DNA from 3 places in the Rhodococcus baikonurensis genome. Region 2 is predicted to be linked to each of the others. Evidence: riboswitches for the same ligand, from Rfam matches in the RefSeq annotation. Region 2 holds a riboswitch; each other region holds the start of a gene.

Region 1 (3,270 bases), on a different contig from region 2:
ATCGCGGCCTTCTTCGGCGACAACAGCACGGATCCGTGCGCGTTCGAGCTGCGCCTCACGCAGATCCGCAGCGCGAATCCGAACCACATTGGTAGGGAATGAAGCCAAATCGAGAGCCCTGTCGCTCTCGGTGAGGTCAACCCAGTAGTCGCCGCCGATGATCGGCAGGTTTCCTGGTGCGCCCTCAGCGGCCGGATGGTGACCGGATCCGGTCAACTCGACCGCCACGTGCAGAGAATGCGAAGCGAGTGAAGACATGTGCGACCTCCGAAAATCAGAAAAGTGTGGGATGAGCGAGACGAATCGTCAGCTCGAACACATTCCTGACGAGGTACGGCACAGATCGACATGACGACGGCACCACTGACCGAGAGTGATGCTCACTCTCGAAGGGGTGGCGGGAAAATCCGCTGGTGCCATGGCTGCCATGCTAGTTGTCCATTCGAGTTTTCGGGGACCGAGCTCAGCTCAGACGCACTCGGCTGCGCCGGCGTTGTCGTCGGCAGCTCCGAGGAAGGGGCGGGTCTCGGGCACGGGGTTCCACGCTCCGGCCGTCTTCGCGTACTTCCAATCACGCTGATTCGAAACCAGGATGTTCACGGCGTCGACCAAGCGCGTCACGTCGTCCGAACTGCTACCGAGCCCGAGGCTGGCGCGGACGGCGCCGCCGGAGAGACCGAGGCGCGCGAGAACCGGGTGTGCGCAGAAGCGACCGTCGCGAACTCCGATGCCGTGTTCTGCGGACAGGAATGCGGCGATCTCGCCGGCTTCGAATCCGTCGACGGTGAAGGTGACGATTCCGACGGCGTCCGGTGCGTCGTTCCACAGTCGCACCAACGAGACTCCCTCGATGGCGGATAATCCGTAGGTGAGCTGTGCGGTGAGTGCCTTCTCATGCTCGGCGATGACGTCGAAGTCCAGGGCGTGCAGGGTTTCGCATGCGGTCGCGATTGCTGCCGCACCGAGCACGTTGGGGGAACCGGCCTCATGACGTGCAGGCGCGCAAGCCCATTCGGTGGACTCGACGGTCACCTCACGCACGGCGCCTCCGCCGGCGAGGTACGGCTGAGCTTCGTCGAGCCAGTCACGGCGTCCGACCAGTACGCCGGCGCCGAACGGCGCGTAGAGCTTGTGGCCCGAGAACGCCGCGTAGTCGACGCCGCATTCCTGCAGGTCGATGCGACGGTGGGGAGCCAACTGAGCAGCGTCGACGAGAATACGTGCGCCGCAACGGTGCGCGATGTCGGCCAAGCGTGCAATCGGCAGGATCTCGCCGGTCACGTTGGAGGCGCCGGTGATTGCGAGCAGCGCAGCAGGCTTGGTGCACAGTTCACCGATCAGCCGCTCGATCGTCTCTTCGATGGTGTCTGCAGCGGTGACGATACGAGCGTCGTTCCACGGCAACAGGTTTGCGTGATGCTCGACGTCGAGGACAACGGTGCTGCCGGGGACGCACTGGGCCAGCAAGTTCAGCGAATCAGTGGTGTTCCGCGTGAAGACGACGACCTGATCGTCGGCACAGTTCACGAAACGGGCAACGGATTCACGAGCGTTCTCGTAGGTGAGCGTGGAGATCCGGGACGCGTAGCCGGCACCGCGGTGAACACTGGCGTACGTCGGCAACAACTCGGCGATACGGTCGGTGACCTGGGCCAATGCCGGCGCGCTCGCGGCGTAGTCGAAGTTGGCGTAGGAGCATTCGCCGCCCTGAACCAGCGGAACCTGCAGGTCGGCACCCGAAACCTTGGCGATCGGAGCGGTGCAGCAGGTGTCGGCACTCAATACAGCAGTCATCGAAGACAATCCTCACGTTCAAGGACTCGTTCGTCGGGAGATGGCCCCGGAAGAGTCCGCGCTTGCCGCATTCGTTTTCGAACGCAGCCGGGTCGTCACCCGGAGCACCCCACCGCGGAGGAGGGTTGCCGACCAGCAAGCCGGGGCTGAACACTGGTACTCGTGACCTGGCAACGAGGATGGCAGGAACCTCCCGTGCTTGTCAAGACGAAGCTGGGAAGACCGTCGTCACGGCGCGATCGTCCGACAGGCGAGGTGGAGCGCAAGCCTGGTTTCCGGATCGGCCAGATCCACCGAGAGAAGTCGCTGAATTCGATCGATACGACTCGATACGGTGTTGCGGTGCAAGCCCATTCGAGTGGCGGTATGAGCCAGAGACGATTCTTCGTCGAGGTACGTCGAGAGCGTCTCCAGCAACTCCCCACTCGCATCTCGTAGCGGCGCGAGCAGTGCCGCGGCCGCGGGCTGAAACGTGTCGGTTCGCGTCCACGCCAGTAGCAACTGCGCCAACCCCAGCCGGTCCACGTGCAGGAATCGGCCCGTTTGCGACCGGGAACCGGCGAGCCGAGAGGCATCCCCCGCCTCCGACAGAGACGCTCCGATTCCGGCTGGCCCATCGTGCGCGCGTCCCACTCCCACCCATGTCTCCATGGTGGGCCCCAATCGGGCTTGACCTGCACGAATACTCTCGGCAATCCTGGTGATCGCCTCCGGACGCGGCTCACCTGGCAGAGTCGTCCACGCCGCCCAGCCGTCAGCCTGTTCGACGACAGTGGCGTCGATCCCCTCGGCGGCGAGGGCGTCTGCAACTTCACTGCGCCTGGCGACCAGGTCGACCTCACCCACCGCCAGGACTTTGATGCCGATGTGCCATCCGTCCAGCACCCAACCCGCGTCGAGTGCGCGCCGGAGCAGTCCGGGTGTGGCGTCTGCGGACGTGTCGATCAGTTCACCGAGCAACGCGCTGCGCCGGCGCGCTTCACGCTCGTCGACCATGCGTGCAACGGCCAGGCGGTGCCCGACAGCCAACGAGGCAACGTCGAGAACCACTGAGAGAGAGGCCTCTTCGACGCTCTGTCGCACCGGAAGCAGTACAGCCAGCCAGGGCTCTCTGGCCGCGCCGGACATCACCGGGCACGCGATCAGGACCCCACCGGAGTCCAACTCGACGGTGGTCGGTGCCCCACGACCCGACAAAGTACCCGCGCCTGCTCGATCAGCCTCTGACAAGAGCTCAGCGCCCGTCAGCGGACGTCCGGACGAGTCCAGGAGAATGAACGAACGCTGAAAGGTGTTCAGTAACACCGACAGAAGATTCTCGACGCTTCCGCCGGCTCGTTGGCCCGCGTGTGTCGCCCGCAGTACTGCGTCAGCCATCACCGCACGCGAATTCGAGAGAAGATCACGAAGATCCACGCTGAACTGCCAAGGGTCGGAGACCCCGAGCACCACCAGCCCGAGCCGATCCGCGAGCAA
Region 2 (3,270 bases):
TCAGTGCGTGCTCGACGAGTACGACGTTGTCGCGGTTCGGGGACAGCTCACCCCACCGCTGAACGGCGAGCGAAACCGATGGGAGTACCGCGCCGCTCTCGAGTTCCAAGGCACCGATGTCGACGAACCCCACCTGGCCGTCGGGCGGGGGGAGGAGGTCGATCCTGGGCTCCAATTCGTTCACGGTCACGAGTTTGCCACCGCAGCCAGGCCGACGGTGAGATCGGCGAGGATGTCGTCGATTCCTTCGATTCCGACCGCGAGGCGGACGAGCCCGGGTGTGACACCGGAGGCTAGCTGCTCTTCGGGGGTGAGCTGCGAATGCGTCGTCGAGGCAGGGTGGATGACGAGTGAGCGAACGTCACCGATGTTGGCGACGTGGCTGTGCAGCGTCAGGGCGTTGACGAACGTCTTGCCCGCATCGATACCGCCGGGCAGTTCGAAGGTGACGATGGCGCCGGTTCCCTTGGGCGTCAGCTGCTTTCCGCGTTCGAACCATGGTGAGGACGGGAGTCCCGCGTAGGAAACGGAGGCCACCTCGCCGTGGCCGTCGAGGAATTCGGCGACCTTTTGTGCATTGGACACGTGACGCTCGATGCGCAGGCTCAAGGTTTCGATGCCCTGCGCGATGAGGAACGCGTTGAAGGGCGCCACGGCGGAGCCGAGATCACGCAGCAGCTGGACGCGCGCCTTGAGTGCAAATGCCGGCGCGCCGAGGTCTGCGAAGGTGACGCCGTGGTAGCTGGGATCAGGCGTCGTGAAGTTCGTGTGGCGACCCTGCGTCCAGTCGAAGGTGCCACCGTCGACGATGACGCCGGCGATTGCTGTGCCGTGTCCGCCAAGGTATTTGGTGGCGGAGTGAACGACGATGTCGGCGCCGTGCTCGAGTGGGCGGAGCAGGTACGGCGTCGCAACGGTGTTGTCCACGATCAACGGGAGACCGTTCTCGTGGGCCAACGACGAGATTCCTGGGAGATCGAGGATGTGGTTCTTGGGATTGGCGATCGTCTCGCCGTAGAAGGCCTTCGTGTTCGGGCGAATGGCGTCGCGCCATTGCTCGAGATCGTCGGGATCCTCGACGAACGTGACTTCGATGCCCAGCTTGCGAAGCGTGTAATGCAGGAGGTTGTACGTGCCGCCGTACAGGTACGGGCTGGAGACGATGTGGTCGCCGGCCTCGGCAATGTTGAGGATCGCGATGGTCTCGGCAGCCTGACCCGAGGACAGCAGGAGTGCGGCGACTCCGCCTTCGAGGGCGGCGATGCGCTGCTCGACGGCGTCCTGTGTGGGATTCATGATCCGCGTGTAGATGTTGCCCGGCTCGGCGAGGCCGAACAGTGCCGCAGCGTGATCGGTGCTGTCGAAGACGTAGCTGGTGGTCTGGTAGATCGGCAGAGCGCGCGCATTGGTGGCGGTGTCCGCTGTTTGCCCGGCGTGCACCTGCTTTGTCTCGAACGACCAGTTGGCGGTCGGATCAGAAGTTGCTGCGGCGTCGGCTGTGTTGTCGGTCATGATTTGTTCACTCCAGTGGTCTGACGGATAGATGTCGGACGGGGGCGAAGGATCGCCGCCCCGTGCTGGGGTCTATCTACAAGTGCGACACATACTGAGTTACCTCCGTGGGGCTCGGCCCGGTCTGGGGTCCGTCCCTGTCGGACCCGCGCTTGTCACCCGAATTGCGGTGGAACTGCGTGAGCAGATCCACGTCGGGAAACCTGGTCATCACCCGGGGCACCCCACCGCGGTTGGAGGGTTGCCGTCCAGCGAGCCGGGGCTTGACGCTGGCACTCATGACCAAGTCGGATTCTACCGGGAAGTGAGCGCAGTCCTGACACGGGGCGAAATGTGAGCCGCGACCGCACGCGAGACAGAGCGACGCAGCCCACTAGCAGGCAAAAGTTACTCGCGAGTAGAGACCGGTGGGTGGACCTGCCGGTTGCAGCCTCACGGGTTAGCAGTACGCTTGTCTTGTTTGGGACTCATCTCCCGAGATCAGTCCACACCGTCTAGGTTTGATAATCGAACCGTTCGCGGACCCACTCACAAAGTGTGACCGCAACCGTGTAACCAGGGAAACTTCCTAGGAGGACGCGAAGCACCCATGTCCAAAATCAAGGTTGAGGGCACCGTCGTCGAACTCGACGGCGATGAGATGACGCGCATTATCTGGCAGTTCATCAAAGACAAGTTGATCCATCCGTATCTCGATGTGAACCTCGAGTACTACGACCTCGGTATCGAGTACCGCGACGAGACCGACGACCAGGTCACCATCGACGCAGCGCACGCGATCCAGAAGCACGGCGTCGGCGTCAAATGCGCCACGATCACGCCGGACGAGGCACGTGTCGAGGAATTCGGTCTCAAGAAGATGTGGCGTTCCCCGAACGGAACGATCCGCAACATTCTCGGCGGCACGATCTTCCGCGCACCGATCATCATCTCCAACGTTCCGCGACTCGTTCCGGGCTGGACCAAGCCGATCATCATCGGCCGTCACGCATTCGGCGACCAGTACCGCGCCACAGACTTCAAGGTCCCCGGCCCCGGCAAGGTGATGATCACCTACACGCCTGAGGACGGCAGCGCACCGATCGAGCACGAACTGGTCAACTTCCCCGAAGAGGGCGGCGTCGTCCAGGGGCAGTACAACTTCACCACGTCCATCCGTGACTTCGCTCGCGCGTCGCTCACCTACGGACTGCAGCAGAACTACCCGGTGTACCTGTCCACCAAGAACACCATTCTCAAGGCGTACGACGGTGCCTTCAAGGACATCTTCCAGCACGTCTACGAGACCGAGTTCAAGGCTGAGTTCGATGCCGCAGGTCTGACCTACGAGCACCGCCTCATCGACGACATGGTCGCTTCCGCACTCAAGTGGGAGGGCGGCTACGTCTGGGCATGCAAGAACTACGACGGCGACGTCCAGTCCGACACCGTGGCCCAGGGCTTCGGCTCGCTCGGCCTCATGACGTCGGTTCTGCTGACACCGGACGGAAAGACCTGTGAGGCAGAGGCTGCTCACGGCACCGTGACGCGTCACTACCGTCAGCACCAGCAGGGCAAGCCCACCTCGACCAACCCGATCGCGTCCATCTTCGCGTGGACCCGCGGGCTCGAGCATCGTGGCAAGCTCGACAGCACCCCTGAGGTCATCGGCTTCGCGCAGGCGCTCGAAGACGTTGTCATCAAGACCGTCGAAAGCGGCCAGATGACCAAGGACCTCTCGATGCTGGTCGGCGGCGATCAGGGCTACCTGACCACCGA
Region 3 (3,270 bases), on a different contig from region 2:
GCTGCGTCAGGCATTGCCCGGGCGACGAGACCGATGATGACACCGAGTACGAGACCCGCGACGATCTGCGGTCCGAATGCCGTCGCCCAGGACGGAAAACGGGACGTGGACTTTTCCGGCACGCCGGTGGAGGTGGAGCTGGGCATGACTATGCCTTTCGAAAATCATGGGAGCGAAACGCAGCGCGGCACCAGAGGCCGGGCAGATTCGAAGAAATGTTTCCTGGTACGCGTCAGGTCAGAGCGAGCGCGGACACATTGCGCTCGCCTGCAGGCGAAGGTCGACGTAACGCCGACTGGTCAGGAACAACACTGTCCACACACTACTCGCAGCTTCAACTACTCGATCCCGAGGGTGGTCGCGGGAGTTCGCTTCGTGTTCGTCGGGCGTGCCCCGATCAGTCACTGTTGGTCGGTTGACTAGTCTCGACGATCAGTAGGTGCCGCACCGGCGCCTACGCGTCGGCAAGCGGAAGCGAGAGACCGATGAGCGTTCGGAATGCCGAGTACCCGCGTCCGAAGCATTTCCTGGTGCACCTCAGTGACACGCATCTGGTGGCTCAGGGGGAGTTGTACGACGCCGTGGATGCGTCGACGAGATTGCGCGAAGTGCTCAGCGGGATCGTGGCCTCGGGCGCACGCCCGGACGCACTGATATTCACCGGCGACCTGACCGACCAGGGGCACCCCGACGCATACGCGGAATTGAAAGCCATCGTGGAACCTGTGGCGGCCGAGATCGATGCGCAGGTCGTCTGGGCGATGGGCAATCACGACGACCGCCCTACGTTCAGATCGTTGCTGTTGGGCGAGGACGCCACCGATCATCCCGTCGACAACGTCTACGACCTTGACGGACTGCGGGTGATCACCCTGGATTCGTCGGTTCCCGGTCATCACTACGGTGAGATCACGGATCGTCAATTGGATTGGCTACGAGCAGAATTGGCGGTGTCGGCGCCCGACGGAACAATTCTGGCGCTGCATCATCCGCCGGTTCCGTGCATTCAGGATCTCGCCGTTCTGGTGGAGTTGCGCGATCAGTCCCGGTTGTCAGACGTATTGCGTGGCAGCGACGTCCGAGCGATTCTTGCCGGGCACCTGCACTATTCGACGACGGCGACGTTTGCCGGCATTCCGGTATCCGTGGCGTCGTCGACGTGTTACACCCAGGACTTGAACGTGGAAGTCGGTGGGCAGCGTGGTCGTGACGGGGCTCAGGGGTGCAACCTGGTGCACGTGTACGACGAGACAATCGTTCATTCGGTCGTTCCACTCGGTGCGCACGTGACGGTCGGTGAGCCCGTCGACGCGGCCGAGGGTGCCCGCAGGCTCGGCGCTGCCGGTATTCGAATCCGCGAGAGCGAAAAGGCAGGCCGCTCGATCGTCTGAGGTGGCAGGCGGTTTCCGGCACCCCCGCGCAGTTCTGGGCGATTGCCGGGCGGTCGCGTACTCACTACCGTCGAGGTAGGTGCAGAGCTCCAGCAACAAGGACCGGCTAGCTGGACGGCAACCCTTCATGCCGATGGGGTGCCCCGGAATCACACCTGGCGACACGCGCGGTGCGTGTCGCAAGCGGCAGTCGCCACGAGAACCGTCAGCCAGGTGCTGACGGTTTCTGCGGTCGGCACTGTGCGCTCCCGAGTAGTTCTCGAACAGGAGTATGCGCCGATGACCTCCACCCCCTCCTCTCATCTTGCTCCGTTGCATCTCGCCGTAGCGCTGGACGGTGCCGGTTGGCACCCTGCAGCCTGGCGAGAGCCACACTCGCGCCCGAGTGAACTGTTCAGCGCGTCGTATTGGACCGACGTGGTGACGACCGCCGAGCGCGGTCTGCTCGATTTCGTCACCATCGAGGACAGTCTCTCGGTGCCGGCCAACCCACTCGAACCCGTCGACGACGCGGTTGATCGGGTACGTGCTCGGCTCGATGCGCATCTCGTGGCCGCCCGCCTGGCACCGATCACGAGCAACATCGGCTTGATCCCGACCATCACCACCATTCACACCGAGCCGTTCCACGTGTCCAAAGCCGTTGCCACGCTGGATTACACCTCGCGTGGTCGCGCCGGGTGGCAGGTGAAGGTGTCGGTGTCGGAACCCGAGGCAGCACAGTTCGGGCGTCGCGACATCCCGGCCCTCACCGATGCCGACCGTCAGTCGATCGTTTCCGGCGTCCTCCCGGACTTCGTGCGCGACCTGTTCGACGAAGCTGCGGAGGCAGCTGACGTCGTCCGGAGACTCTGGGACAGTTGGGAGGACGACGCCGAGATCCGCGATGTCGAACAGCGTCGATTCCTCGACCGGGACAAGCTGCACTACATCGACTTCGAAGGAAAGTACCTCTCGGTTCGTGGACCGTCGGTTACACCGCGCCCGCCGCAGGGCCATCCCGTCGTCACCGCATTGGCTCATCAGCGGGTCGCATACGAGCTGGCGGCGCGGACGGCCGACCTGGTGTTCGTGACGCCGTTCGACGACGAGCAGGTCACGGCAATCCTGGGTGAAGTGCGAGCCGCCGAAGAACACGTGCAGCGCACCGGCGAAGCGCTTCGGGTCTTCACCGACATCGTCGTCTTCTTCGATACGACCGAAGAAACAGGGAAGGAACGACTCGCTCGCCTCGACGCGCAGGCCGGCGCCGAATACCGTTCGGACGCACTGACCTTCACCGGATCCGCTGCTGAGTTGGCGGATCTCCTGCTCCGGTGGCAGCAGTTGGGAATCGGCGGCTTCCGGTTGCGGCCGGGCGTCCTCGTGGACGACCTCGACGCGATCGCAGGTGAGCTGGTGCCTGAATTGCAGCGGCGCAGCGCATTCCGTACCGAGTATCCGCAGACGAATCTTCGCGGACTACTTGGTCTACCCATCGACGTTCCCAACCGCTACGCCGCCGGTACTCCGGCCGCCTGACAGACGAGGAATACATTTTCATGAGTTCTCAGAAGCGTAAGCAGGTCATCCTCGGCGCCTACCTCGGCGGCGTCAACCATCACACTGCATGGTGGGATCCGCAGGCGGGCAGCCAGATCGAGTTCGATTCCTTCGAACACACTGCTCGAACCGCCGAGCGTGGGAAGTTCGACTTCTTCTTCCTCGCCGAAGGTCTCGCCCTTCGTGAACGTGCGGGACAGATATTCGATCAGGACATCATCGGTAGGCCGGACACCTTCACAGTCCTTGCATCGTTGGCGGCAGTAACCGAACACCTCGGCTTGGCCGGCACCATCAACGCCACGTTCAACGAGCCGTACGAACTGGCCCGCCAATT

Evidence for each region. Region 2 has a riboswitch for S-adenosylmethionine ahead of ABWI03_RS14690 (bifunctional o-acetylhomoserine/o-acetylserine sulfhydrylase). Riboswitches for the same ligand answer to the same signal wherever they lie in the genome.
Region 1: another riboswitch for S-adenosylmethionine. It lies ahead of ABWI03_RS26150 (aminotransferase class V-fold PLP-dependent enzyme); the one in region 2 lies ahead of ABWI03_RS14690 (bifunctional o-acetylhomoserine/o-acetylserine sulfhydrylase).
Region 3: another riboswitch for S-adenosylmethionine. It lies ahead of ABWI03_RS23220 (LLM class flavin-dependent oxidoreductase); the one in region 2 lies ahead of ABWI03_RS14690 (bifunctional o-acetylhomoserine/o-acetylserine sulfhydrylase).

The regions. Positions count from the first base shown of each region.
Region 1 covers NZ_JBEUOQ010000014.1:26,953-30,222, reverse strand. Annotated here, with positions in the region: gene ABWI03_RS26155 (LLM class oxidoreductase) at 1-258, opposite strand, end outside; gene ABWI03_RS26150 (aminotransferase class V-fold PLP-dependent enzyme) at 469-1,794, opposite strand; SAM riboswitch class IV at 1,848-1,962, opposite strand; gene ABWI03_RS26145 (PucR family transcriptional regulator) at 2,023-3,270, opposite strand, start outside.
Region 2 covers NZ_JBEUOQ010000005.1:280,211-283,480, reverse strand. Annotated here, with positions in the region: gene metX (homoserine O-acetyltransferase MetX) at 1-190, opposite strand, end outside; gene ABWI03_RS14690 (bifunctional o-acetylhomoserine/o-acetylserine sulfhydrylase) at 187-1,512, opposite strand; SAM riboswitch class IV at 1,656-1,796, opposite strand; gene ABWI03_RS14685 (NADP-dependent isocitrate dehydrogenase) at 2,102-3,270, shown strand, end outside.
Region 3 covers NZ_JBEUOQ010000011.1:9,138-12,407, forward strand. Annotated here, with positions in the region: gene ABWI03_RS23210 (dicarboxylate/amino acid:cation symporter) at 1-146, opposite strand, end outside; gene ABWI03_RS23215 (phosphodiesterase) at 486-1,391, shown strand; SAM riboswitch class IV at 1,470-1,583, shown strand; gene ABWI03_RS23220 (LLM class flavin-dependent oxidoreductase) at 1,566-2,912, shown strand; gene ABWI03_RS23225 (NtaA/DmoA family FMN-dependent monooxygenase) at 2,933-3,270, shown strand, end outside.